3 regions of the Paenibacillus wuxiensis genome follow, and region 3 is predicted to be linked to each of the others. Evidence: riboswitches for the same ligand, from Rfam matches in the RefSeq annotation. Region 3 holds a riboswitch; each other region holds the start of a gene.
The links. Region 3 has a riboswitch for cyclic di-GMP ahead of ABN764_RS12385 (MucBP domain-containing protein). Riboswitches for the same ligand answer to the same signal wherever they lie in the genome.
Positions count from the first base shown of each region.

Region 1: another riboswitch for cyclic di-GMP. It lies ahead of ABN764_RS19280 (CAP-associated domain-containing protein); the one in region 3 lies ahead of ABN764_RS12385 (MucBP domain-containing protein).
Region 2: another riboswitch for cyclic di-GMP. It lies ahead of ABN764_RS09930 (4'-phosphopantetheinyl transferase family protein); the one in region 3 lies ahead of ABN764_RS12385 (MucBP domain-containing protein).

Region 1 covers NZ_JBEFZI010000008.1:97,561-102,051, reverse strand. The annotation lists gene ABN764_RS19280 (CAP-associated domain-containing protein) at 1-2,420, opposite strand, end outside; cyclic di-GMP riboswitch class I at 2,631-2,720, opposite strand; gene ABN764_RS19275 (macrolide family glycosyltransferase) at 3,059-4,249, opposite strand; gene ABN764_RS19270 (helix-turn-helix transcriptional regulator) at 4,246-4,491, opposite strand, start outside.
Region 2 covers NZ_JBEFZI010000004.1:194,770-199,260, reverse strand. The annotation lists gene ABN764_RS09935 (non-ribosomal peptide synthetase) at 1-1,227, opposite strand, end outside; gene ABN764_RS09930 (4'-phosphopantetheinyl transferase family protein) at 1,218-1,973, opposite strand; cyclic di-GMP riboswitch class I at 2,057-2,143, opposite strand; gene ABN764_RS09925 (stalk domain-containing protein) at 2,714-4,491, opposite strand, start outside.
Region 3 covers NZ_JBEFZI010000005.1:159,871-164,361, forward strand. The annotation lists gene ABN764_RS12385 (MucBP domain-containing protein) at 1-1,993, opposite strand, end outside; cyclic di-GMP riboswitch class I at 2,145-2,232, opposite strand; gene ABN764_RS12390 (ABC transporter ATP-binding protein) at 2,665-3,588, shown strand; gene ABN764_RS12395 (ABC transporter permease) at 3,578-4,276, shown strand.

The sequences.
Region 1 (4,491 bases), on a different contig from region 3:
GCGCTTGAATGGGACAGATCAATTTTCAATGCCCGCGTAAGCATCACTACCATTTTTTCGCGAGTAATCGGTTTACGTGCCCCAGGCTCTGCAATCCGCTGTTCCCAAGTCTTTCCGTTATTCGTCAAGCGATCAAGCAAGGTGGCGAACTCCGCTTGGGTAATAACGTCGTTCGGCTTGAATGTGTGTATGCTGTCTTTGCCGCACAACAGTCCGTGAGCTGCAATGACTTCAATTTCATCCTTTGCCCAATGTGCAGTAAGATCATTGAAGGATCTTGCATGCTCTGCAATCGTGTAGGTGCCGAACTGCGTGACCTGGAAGGATATATGCTTCTTATCAGCTGCCTTCATTCCGGCCAGTTTATAGCTCCAAGCATTTGTTGTTACGCCTTGAGCTTCTGCGTACACGCCTGCCTTACGAATATCCTTTGTAGCTTCCATCAGCTTCAAGGAGATTTCCAACAGGATATTCTTTGCTTCTTGCGGCCCACGGATCGTGATCATCGGAGACGTAAAGGTCGTCTCGCCATGATGCTTGCTAAATCCTTTGTCCTTATGCTCTGCAAGAGACACCACAAGCTCGAGTCCGCTCGTTCCGATGAGTTCCACAATAGACTTGTTCGGAATGGTAATATCGAATTCGGCTGTAGACAGAAGCAAATCCTTGCCTGATTCCTGCAGCAGTTTGGCGGCCGATTTGTCCAGCGTGAAGGAGACTTCATTGTAATCCTTCATGCTTACATCGCTAATATCGGGTTGAACCTGCTTGGCATTTTTGTCCTGCAGCTGTTTTTTTACGGTATTCGCATTTATCTTGAACTCCGCATTCACTGCATGCTCCTTCATCGTCTCTGCCAATAATCCTGCCTTCATCGTCTTACCGGCTGGAATTGTTCCCACAGAAGTCGAAGGTGTAGAACTACTAGAACCTCTAGAGCCTTCAGATGAGGAAGACGAAATAGGCAACTCTGGCTTCGGATTCGGAACAGACGGCTTGATGACATCAACGGTAGACGAGTGAATGTAACCGATTCGGATCCGTTCATTGTTTGCGTTGAACAGATTCGCATTTACAAGATTGAAGGTATATTTCCCTTCTTGGTCGCTCAAGAAAGCGATGGTTGCTATGTCGCCGTCTCCTTCATAAGCGCCTCCGTTGAGATTTACGGAGTAATCCAATTGCTTCTGGCCATTAGGTAAATCGGTTATGTTCTTTGTCGTGATAAGTGGGACATCTGGATAGTTCAACTTTTGATAGGTAGCCATCGTAACGCTTGGCTTTATATCTAAGAGAGTCAAGCGGCTGTCATAAGTAAGACTGAATGAAGCTGAATATACTGCTTTCGACACAGAATATTCGACCTTTACATCGAATGGATCTCCTGTCAGAACCTTAGATTTGCTGAGGCTAGGAGATACAACATCGGGATCGGGCTTTTTATCGTCGACGGAATTCTGCGTGACGAAGTTCTGTGTGTAATATACATTTGAATTCCCCCCGAAGTACACACCCACCCCTAGATGAGAAAAGTCTCCCAAAATATTCGAACGATGTCCTTTCGAGTTCATCCAGTTCTCGTGAACGAAGATGGCACTCGACTGTCCAGCAGCAATGTTTTCCCCTGCCTTTTGGTATACGATTCCGTCCGCCTTCAGCCGATCGAACGGGGATTTGCCGTCTGGATTGTTATGATCGAAGAAGCTTCTCAGCCCCATATCGTCGCTATGCTTGCGAGCAGTTCCCGCAGCCTTTTCATTCCACTTCAATGGCTTCATGCCCTCGCGGACACGCACAGCATTAGCCAAATCGAGGATTTGTTGCTCAAAGCTTGTCTGCAATCGCTTGCTAGGCGTGCCAAAGTACCCCTTGAACGCCAGTTCCACATCCTGGGCAATAAATTGGACAGCCGTCACCGTATTCCCTTGATGGAGATCATAGAACACGGTTGCATACATACCGCCGACCTTGTACAGGCTATATTGTCCGCTGTTGTCCATATTGTAAATCGTATTGCCTTTCCTAATTTGACTGAGGGAAGATCCGAAGGCTGCCTCTACCTCCTGCTTGGTTGAACCGAATCCAATGCTTCCATAAGAATCATTCGCATTCGTATAGAGTGCAACGACCTTGTGATCCTGAACACCAACTTGTAAGTAATGTTTATAATCCTGATTGTAAATATACCACTCGAAGCCATATTCACTTAGATCCTTGCGAACCGGCAGTCCGATTTTTTGGAATAGTTGATCCTCGCTCATTCCTATGGTGATACCTTGCATTTGGTTTGCCCCTGCCTGCGGAGCATTGTTCGTTTTCGTGACAGTAATCTTACTACCGACCGGCTTATCCGCTGCATAAAGGGTCGGCTGATAGATAAGCATCCCGGCTAACAGCGCAGCGCTAGCTGTAATCGTCATATGCCGTATTCTTCTTGCTTTAATGTGTTTATGCTGTTCTTGGTACATTGCGTTGTTGGTTGCTGTACAACATGGCCGCATCATTTCATCTCCTATTCTTTTACATTCTGCGATCAAATGAGATGAACACCGGGGACGCTTTACAATAGCACAAAAAAAGCGCCACCCTAATGGCAGCGCAATAAAAAAAGACGCACGTAATGTCGCAATTAGGGCAACCCGGCTGTCATCGCATTGTGAAATACATTAGACCCGTGGCTTTGCGTCCCCTGCTTTCGCTAGGGTTTGCCATTATCCAAATGTTACAGATTAAATGTCTATAGTAACATGTAAATGAACAGCTTGTATACAACTGTGCCTATAGGTACGCAAAATTCATCAAGTACCAGGTCTATCAACCCAGTTCGATATTTATGTATCTGCTTGCTCCGGGAATACATATGTGATGTACGAGTTATCGCTCGGCAATTGTCTTTTTCATTGGCTCTCCCAGTCTACAACTTTATTTTCATCTAACAGTCGAGACCATATTTCTAAGGCTATTTCCATTGGATTCAGTTAGATTGAAGACAAACTCCCGTGATATCTATACCGCGGGAGTTCTTTATGTTTTTTGTCTATAGTTCAATACGAAATTATCAGATACCATTAAGACTTCGCTCGAATTTAGTTAAAATCACATTGGCCGCTTCTACTGCACCACCAGCATTCTGAAAAGTTTCTGACAGTTTTTGCGCATTTTCCTGATATGTCCGATTCGTCAACACCTCAGATACCGCTGCTGCCAAATATTTTGGCTTCTTTCCTTTCAACTGTAAACCTGCACCCAGTTGAGCAACCCGATCAGCCACTAATCCTTGTTCGCTATGTTGCGGAAATAAAACCATTGGAACTCCAAAATAAAGGCTTTCATTCACACTATTCATACCGCAATGGGTAATAAATACATCGGCTGTTTGCAATACCGATATTTGATCCACGACGTTATTCACTGTAAAATTTCTTGGTATGTTGCCAAGAGAAGCAATCTCCGTTTTTTCACCAACTGACATCACAACATCATAGTCCGTATCTGCAAATGCCTGAATAACTTTTTGGTAAAAATCTTGATTTTGATTCAGTATCGTCCCAAGTGAAATGTAGATTAGTTTTCTATCTTTTTTATTAATCTGTATCGACGGAGACTGTCTGATGGATGGTCCGACAAAAGCATATCGCTCAGAAAACGTATCCGCCATCGGCTGGAATTCTTTCGAGGTATAGACAATGGTGTCTGTTTCATTATTATTTTGAACAATCGATACAACGTTCCCTATTTCATAACCATGATTCTTTAACAACTGAATTTTTCTGTTCATTCGGGGCCAACCCACGATCATCCTCCATACATCGATGCAACCACGCTTCATCAGTTTCGCGGTGTACTGATTAAAAGCAAAGGTAGTAGTCGAACAAACATATGGAATTTCTAGTTTTTTAGCAAATAATTTTCCCCAAAAGCATATAGAGTCAGATACAATACAATCCGGCTGAATTTCCCTTAATTCCTGACATACCTTCTCATCCAAAGCGATGGTAGTATCGGCAACCATCTCAATTAATGCTGTAAAATCTTTGCCAACCTTGCGATCCAATTCCTTTTGTGAAAGCTGGGGCAAGAACTCATCACAAGCAATGAATGCAGCACCAGCACCTTCTATTTTTCCCTGAAATTCTAGAAAGGAATAGTACCAAACTTGATGGCCTCTATTGACTAACTCGGCAACCACCGGAATGGTTGGATTGGTATGACCATGTGCGGGTATCGAAAAAAATACAATTTTGCTCATTCTGATTCATCTACCTCTCGCTCCGCTTTTTGGATCATCTCTACAAATTCCATGAAATGATTACTTCTTAAGAGAGCAATCCCTTTTGTCGCATCTTCCCCCAAGACAATCAGCTTATCACCAGCTTGTATCTGATACATTTCGCGTGCCTGTTTGGGAATGACAATCTGTCCCCGATCACCTACCTTCACAACACCAAAGAACTGCTTCCCCTTGGGGGCGAGCTGATTCGCCGCTTCTTC
Region 2 (4,491 bases), on a different contig from region 3:
GGCATCGAAGACAAGTGATCCCGTCTGCAAAATACGGTCGCCTTCGCCAAACTTCACATAATTCGTGCGCTTTACTAGGCGAATGACATTACGATGAGTAACCATGACGCCCTTAGGTCTTCCTGTCGAACCGGACGTGTAAATGATATATATAAGATCTTCTGGCTGATTCACAGATACCAGATTATCGCTAGATTCATCAGCAAGGCTCGGGTCATCCATATGAACCTGCTCGATGGTATTCGGCAAATCTATATCTGACGATCTGCTAGTCAGTACCAGCTTCGTACGACTGTCTTCTAGGACATATTGAATGCGATCCTGAGGGTGATCGGGATCAAGTGGAACATAAGCTCCTCCCGCCTTGAGAATCGCTAAGATACCGACAACCATCTCTGCACTGCGCTCTGCCATAATACCAACAGACTGTTCCCGATCGATGCCAAGCTTCCGCAGCCTGCGCGCCAATTGATTCGCACGAGCATTCAACTCGCAATAGGTCAACTCGCGATCATCTTCGATGACAGCTACTCGATCCGGATGCAGCTTAGCTTGTTCCTCGAACAGCGCCTGAACCGTGAATGTATGAGGATATTCAGCTCGAGTCTGATTCATCCCCTCAATTAACTGGCGTTTGTCCTGTTCTGTCAGCATTTCCAGCTCGCCAATACGCTTCTGAGGATGCTTCACAGCTTCATCCAGCAGCTGCAAGAAGTACTCCCCCAGCTTCTCTACCGTCGATAACTGGAACTGATTTTCCTTGTAATACATTGTGAACATTGGTAATGCGCCCGTTCCAGCAGCATGCTGAATGCAGCCGTGCAGGTCACATACCTGCTCTCCCTCTGGAAGCACGGGCCGAACATCTTCTCCGTACCAGCAATACGTTGCCACATCACTGTCAGAAGCTATTTCAGAGCAAGTCAGGTTACGTCCTTCTGCGCAAGCCGACAAGCTGTTATGAATGCTCATAATTCCTTGCAAGGTTACGTCATCCTGACTGACTACTGTATGGTTGCCATTGCCGTGTCCCGCTTGAACGGCATGAAGAGTTACTTGCTGCGAGTTGTAGAACCGGGACAACAGCGTTGCCCACGCACTGAACATGACGGATTCCAACTTGACCGAATGCTCGGCCGAATGCTTCTTCAGAAGACGCATTGTCTCCTCAGGCAGTTCGATAGAATGTACGTCATAGCCTGCCAATCGTTCTACTGTCAATTCCATGAAAGCCAATTCTCGTCCTCTCCTTTATACGATCCAACCCATTTCGTAAACCTATGAGTCAACTGCTCCCATGTGATGTACTCTATTTGCTTGGCAAATTCCATATGCTGTGCGCACACAGTCATACTATAGCCTGTTACAGGAACGACATATTGCTTTACATAATTATGATCAACATTCCATAATTGATTATCCTGTATAGGTACAGCTGTCTCCTGCACAATCTCGAATGTGCTAGGAGGCAGGCTGAGACCTGTTCCTAATGCCTTCAGAACACTTTCCTTAGCCGTCCATATGTAAAAAAACAATTCCTGCCGCGCACGACTGTCGTTCGTATTTGCAAGCAATTCCAACTCACGCGGCGAGCATATCAGCCTAGCCACGTCCATGTTCCATTCTCCTGCTTGCTCTATATCAATCCCGATTGGCGCTTCATCCAATGCCACTGCTATGAACGCACCGGCGTGAGAGATGTTGAAAAATACTGGATCACCCTCCACATATGGCTTGCCGAAGGGATGAGTGTGAATAACAAGTTCGTTATTCGAACATTTCAAGGTTCGACATAGCAGCATGCGGGCCAATATGTCAGCCGCAACCGTGCAATAAAGATCTTCACGGTTCCGAAGTCTATCTAACCTTTTGTATTTTTCAGGTGTAACGAACGGGATAAATCGATCCATCAATGAATCTATGTCTTCGTAGGAAGTACACTCGTCCCATTTTAGCAACACAATTTCCATCATTTACCCCAGCTTCTGTGCGCAAAAAAAAGGCCATTCTGCATAGCCTTGTCACCGAATAACCGTTGTGTAGTTACCGCAACATTAATGGCAACCCGGCCGCCGTAATCCGTGAAGATGTTAGGCCCGCGGCTTTGCGTCCTCATCTTTCGAAGAGTTTGCCTTTCAATCCTGATGTTGTTCTTCTTGATGTATCCATTGCGTGTTGCAGATCGATTATCAGGCAAGAATGTCATAGCAATGTTACGCACTAGTTCTTGTGACATGTATCGCGTGAATAGGTCTAAAGTACATATTACATATCAGCATGTTGGACGGTCGCATCCCCTATCCAACTCAAGACCCATATTTTATATCGGTTGCTCGAATGAAAAGATTAATACTTTTTCATAACACTTTTCAATTTTTCGACACGAAAAATCATTTTTTGTCATTTTATAGTCATTTTCAAGGTTGTTTCACCCTATTTCCGACAAAAACATCCCTATCCTCTCCATCCTTGCTCCCATAGATTCGTGCAATCCCCTCCAACTGCTCGACACATTTGTCGATTTTCCTATAGAGCCACTACTGCTTAGCCCCCCCTCTCCCCTACCAATTACCTAATAGACAGCACTGAAGTCATTTCTTACTCATTACACAACTCTCTTGTACTCTTGGTGATACATAAAAAGCCTCGGAAATCATTCCGAGGCTCTTATTGAATGCCATCTATCTATCTTCTCTATTTCACATCATGGGGATTAATATCCGTCACCAACTGTCATTTCATTGGATGCGGTGGACAGTGCATTCACTGTTGCATTGCGCCCATCCGCTACGGACATAACGAATACTTTATAGGCAACGCCGCTGCGAATTGGATTTCCATATGCATCATTATCTGACAGCGAGAACATTCTAGATTCTTCGCCAATTACGCTTACTCCTCTTAAACGATTCGCCTGATCCAGGTTGAAGGAGTTCGCTGAGCTAGAAGGAACGACCATCAATGCATAATAGGCAATCCCGCTGTCGTTGCTTGGCTTCGAGAAGGAGGCCTTGAAGTTATTCCCCCCTTCTCTTGTCAAAAACACATTCGTAGGTGCCTGCACGAATTGATCTACCAAGGCAAATTCACCAGAAGGCGAAGACAAGGCATTTGAGGAGCCGCTTCTATTGTCAGCTACCGTAAGCACAAATACCCGGTAAGCAACACCTTTTTGAATGTCGTTGCCTTGAACATCCCGCAAGCCGCTTGTTAGCGATTGTCTTACATAGCCACTCTGATTCCCAACCCGAATGTAGCTGGATGATCTCACCTGTCCCGCACTATATGCGTCGAATGCATAGGACTGATCTGCGCGGACAACCATAATACGGTATTCATTTACGTACGAATTACTGGATGGTGCATTAAAGCCTACTTCAATGTCGCTGGCATTACCGTTTTTGCCAATAATCTTCGCTTCTACATTCGTCACGACATCAACCGAGGCATTGCCTTTAAGCGTCACCTCTGGAGATGGAGCAGACAACGCATTGTTCGCTTGACTATTGGAGCTTACAGACAGAACAAATACCCGGTAGCTGTTGCCGTTGCGAATCGGTGCTCCATCTACATCTCTTGCATCCGCATCGAATACATACGACAAGCTGCTGCCACTCCGATACACGACAGATGAGTTCCAATTGTTAACTCGATTGGCCTCTGTTAGATTAAAACGGCTTGCATTGGAAGACTTCACAACCATGACGCGATAATGGTTCACGTTCGATTCATCTGCAGCACGGTTGAATGTTACACTCAGGTTCCGTCCATCATTGTAGTTTCCACCCAAACTGCTTGCCGATACGTTCGTTGCAGGGTACACCGTCGAATTGTTAGACAACGTAATCGTATCTGAGGAGCTGGACAGGGAATTCACATAACTACCGCGTCCAACAGAAAGCACATATACTTGGTAGCTGGTTCCGTTACGGATTAGGTCCCCATCTACGTCTCTCGCAGTAGAGCTCAGCTTGAGGCTAACGTCTCTGCCATTCGGGTTCATCGACGTATAATTGTAGCTGGATACGTTGTTCGCTTCGGATATATCAAAGCGGTACGATCTGCTCGTCTTCACAACCATTATTCGATACTGGCTAATATTCGATTCGTCCGATGCCCGGTTGAAGGTAACCATCATGTCTCGACCGTCATTATAATCGCCAACATCGCTTGCTCTTACATTTGAAGCACTGTAAACCGTTGAGTTATTCGAAATATTAATGCTGTCGGACGCGCTCGACAATGCATTGTAATCGGAATTGCTATTGGATACCGACATGACGAACAGGCGGTACGTCTCCCCTCTGCGGATTAGTGAGCCATTCACATCACGCATATTAGATGGCAATGTTGAAGTAATGCTATAGCCATTCTTCGAGACATCATAATAATTGCTAGATGAAACCCGGTTTGCTTCGTTCAAATCAAAGCGATAAGCATCCGAATATTTCACTGCAAAAATCCGGTAGTAGCTTACGCGCGATTCATCGG
Region 3 (4,491 bases):
CGTTAGTGATGGACTTGCCGGTATCCTTATCGACGAACTTGATGGTAATAGGGAGATCCGCCTTTTTGTAGAAGAAGGTAACCACGTTATCGGCTGCTTTGACAGTATAGGTTACTTCCGCCTTCTCAGGCGTGTAGCCCGGGATGTCGATAGCTTTCAACGTAACAGACTCGCCAATCTTACCTGAATGAGAAGTATCATCGTTAGCGATGGATTTGCCCGTATCCTTATCGACGAACTTGATGGTGATAGGGAGATCCGCCTTTTTGTAGAAGAAGGTAACCACGTTATCGGCTGCTTTGACAGTATAGGTTATTTCCGCCTTCTCAGGCGTGTAGCCCGGGATGTCGATAGCTTTCAACGTAACAGACTCGCCAATCTTACCAGAGCGAGAAGTGTCGTCGTTAGCGATGGACTTGCCGGTATCCTTATCTACATACTTAATCGTTAGCTTTTGTGGAGCTAGCATATATCCGAACCATACTGTTTTGTTAGGTTCCTGCAGTGTTAACGTTTCTTCTGTAGGGTCGGTGCCCTTTTTCAACACATAGTTATCAAGCTTCGGAGCAGGAACCTTGTACTTCGGCCCTATATCCAGCGCATCCTTCCCATTGACAGTGAAAGACTCGCTGTACAACTGCTCTGCAAGATCCACACGTTCGACAACCTTGCCGTCTGCGTTAATAGGCTCGCCTTGTTCATTAACCTTGTAGCCTTTCACAAGAATGGAGCCTTTGCCGAAGCTGACTTGTGGCACTTCAAAATCTTTTGTTGTACGTTGTCTATTCACATCTGTGTATTCCATGGTGGTACGTCCGTTTGTCGGGTAATTGACATCGGCACTCGGATTTTTAGAAGAGTCCATTTTGATGGTATATGTCAGGGTTGCCGGACTTCCCTCTACAATGTTGCCAACGTCCCATACAAACGTTTCCGAAGCTGCATCCCATTTCACCGTGCCTTGAGATGCTGTATAGTCTTGCTTTTCAACAGGTTCATTACCCTTGAAATTAAGGTTAAACATTTCACCCATCGGATCCTTGACTACAGCATTTTCAGCCGCGTAGGAAATTTTCCCTGCCAGTTCAGAGAAAACCTTCTCCAGCTCCGCGCTGTCAGATGGGTAATAGTTGTTTGCTGAAGCGCTGTTCTTTAATACATATACAGCGTTAGCATCATTGCCGACCTCAAGCCCAATCGAATAAATGGTGATTCCTGCATCCTTGGATGCTTTGGCTTGAGATATCGTAGGAATTCCATTGTCCTTAACCGTATAGTTATCTACCTTGTATCGATCCCCCAACAAGCCAGAGGATAATTCATAGCTGCTGCCGGATCCGATAGTCTTGGTGTAGTCAAAGTTGGACAGTACAAAGTTATACTTGTTGTTGGGCCATGAATAAGGAGCGGCCTTTTTTGCAGGAGAACTGAACGTTGGCGCACCGTCGCTAAGCAGCACAATAAATTTATTTTTAGCTGAACTCTTTGTAGTTAGTAACTGATGTGCTGTGTTGAGAGCGCCTTGTATGTTTGTCCCTCCGGAAGCCGAGATGCCCTTAATTTTGTTCAGGAGCTGCTGTTTATCATTCTGGCCAAGGAATCCAGATGATGTATCCTCTGCGCTGGTGCTAAACGTGACAAGAGCAATTCTTGTTTTGACGTTGGACAAAAGCAGTGTATTTGCAAATTTCTCCGCAGCTTTTTTGGCATTGTCTAACCGTTTGTAGCTTTTCATACTGTCTGACTTGTCTAAGACAAGTACAACATCGGTGTCACCGGCTTCAACGTTCTTCCCTTCGGCGGTCAGAGTAATCTGCCACTCTCCTGGCGTCCCGGTTGGCTTCGCTGTCTTGCTTAATTTCACAGCACCTGGCTCTGGCCAAATTGGATCACGTGCGGCTGCATCTGCACTTTGCAGTGTGTGAGGAATAAACCCGAAGAACACGGCAAATACGCACAGCCATGTTACGGCCAACTTTACTCTACGTTTCATTCAATTCGCCACCTCATTTTTTCATTTTATTCCTCCCCTACCGAAGTGAGTCCATGCCTCCTCATTCTTATTTATATAGCTCAACGGACAGTTAATTCCGCCAGAACTTCACATAAATAAAAAAAGTCCAGCTGCAAGTAACAGAATTGTTAGTTGCAGCCGGACTATCATAGGTCGTAGAACCGTTAGACTCCGAAGCTTTGCGGCCTAATCTTTCGATTAGTGTGCCCTATGTGATTGATCAATCATAACACCTCTTATCCAAGCGAAGATGACTGTAATCATAGGCATAGGGAACTATCAAGCTCAATATAGGTTACGAGGAACAATTTGTCAATGATAAGAAAATACTAGTTTGTATACATACTACAAGTATTAACCTACTAGAGTTGATCCATACCTGATAATCCATCTATATGCCTCCAACTTAATAACTATTCATCGCTATCAGAAGGAAATAACGGATTGAAACGCTCCAATGCCCGTACGATAATGAGTAGAGCAGATAATCTAGCAATTGGCTTCAGGAATACCAAGGTGTGTCGAGTGAGACTGAATGAAGAGCAAATAGAGCTTAAGATTTTTGTAAGGATTGAGTAAGGAATTAGAGAGGAATGCCTCATACAATAAAGTCATCGGGAAGCACGCATTGAGCGGGAGGAGATACTGGCATGACGTATTTATTACGTACACATCATTTGACGAAGACGTTCCTAGACAAAGAGGTTGTCTCGAATGTGAATATGAACATCCGTCAAGGAGAGATATATGGATTTTTGGGTCCGAATGGGGCCGGTAAGACAACAATTATGAAAATGATTACGAACTTAATTAAGCCTACAATGGGTCAAATTGAAGTATTCGGGGAAGCGCTAGCCCCTAAGTCGTATCATCTGCTGGCTCGGATGGGGACAATTATCGAATACCCTGTATTTTATGACAAGCTGTCGGCACGAGAGAATATGGAGCTGCACTGCGAGTACATGGGATATCACAACATGAAGGCCATAGATGAGGCATTGGAGCTGGTGAAGCTCAACCATGTGGGTGATAAAGCAGTTAAAGATTTCTCGCTTGGAATGAAACAGCGGCTAGGGATCGCCAGAGCGATCGCAACGAAGCCGGAGCTGCTTCTGTTGGATGAACCTATTAATGGGCTGGATCCGATAGGGATTAAGGAGATACGCGATTTGCTTCTCATGCTGAGCAGACAATATGGTACAACGATATTGATATCAAGTCATCTGCTGGGTGAAATTGAGCTTGTTGCAGATACGATTGGTGTCATTAATAAGGGTCGATTAATTGCAGAAGTGTCTATGGATGAGGTTCGTATGAAAAATAGCGAATATATTGAGATTGTGACGAATGATTGCACGCGAGCTGCGTTCCTGCTCGAAGATAAACTAGGCATACACAATCTACGAGTCATGGATGAGCGCATAATTCGAGTATATGATCCGAATATCCAGCAGGGAGTGCTGACGAAGGAACTGGTCGTGAACGATATTTTAATAGAATCGATCCATAAGAAAAACAGCTCTTTAGAGGAATACTTCTTATCTTTGTTGGATGGAGGCGATCATGTTGCGTAATTTGATAGCTTTGGAGCTTCGGAAGCATCACATAGGAGGGTATATTCGAAACGCAATTATTGCAAATATTATCGCGATTGCCATCTTATTCTTAATGTTATACAGTCCTAACATGATGGAAGAAGTTGTTTTCGCGGATTACACTGCCCTTTTTGTGGGTGTGGATTCATTTGTACGAATGATCTTTATCGTCTTTGCAGCAGTATTGATATCTCGGTTCATTATTGATGAATATAAATCAAAGACAATAAACATCCTATTTATGTATCCAATAAGTCGGAAAAAGATCCTCCTCAGCAAGTTGGCCATTATCGCCATTTTCACATTTAGCAATATTATTGTGTCTGAAATTGTGCTCAACGCGATCTTGTTGACAGCAAATGCAATTGTACCCATTATACAAGAGCCCCTGACTTTGTCGATAATTGGGGGAGGGGCATTGAAGTTGATCATGAATGCAATGGCTGCAAGCATTATGAGCCTCATTCCGCTATATTTCGGCATGAGAAAATATTCGACACCGACGACGATCATGTCTTCCTTGCTCATTGTTTCCATCGTGTGCTCGAATAATGGGGGAGTCTCGCTGAATTCAATCATTATCGTTCCGATCATCTTGGCGCTGATCGGTGCATTCGTAATGTACATGACAATAAAGAAGGTTGAGCACGTAGATGTGGTCAATTAGTTGAATACGCTGACGTTGTCTGAGCCTGAGAAGACTTGGACAACGGGAAATTAAAACAAATTAAAAAACAGGAATTGCTATTTGGGTAACCTTGTGGTAAGATGACTATATTCAAATTTGACCTGATTCACATATTGCAGAGGGTTATTTTGAAGCTAGAATAACCTTGTCCAATATGTGAATTTTATTTATTTATGTAAATAAGAGGTCATGTA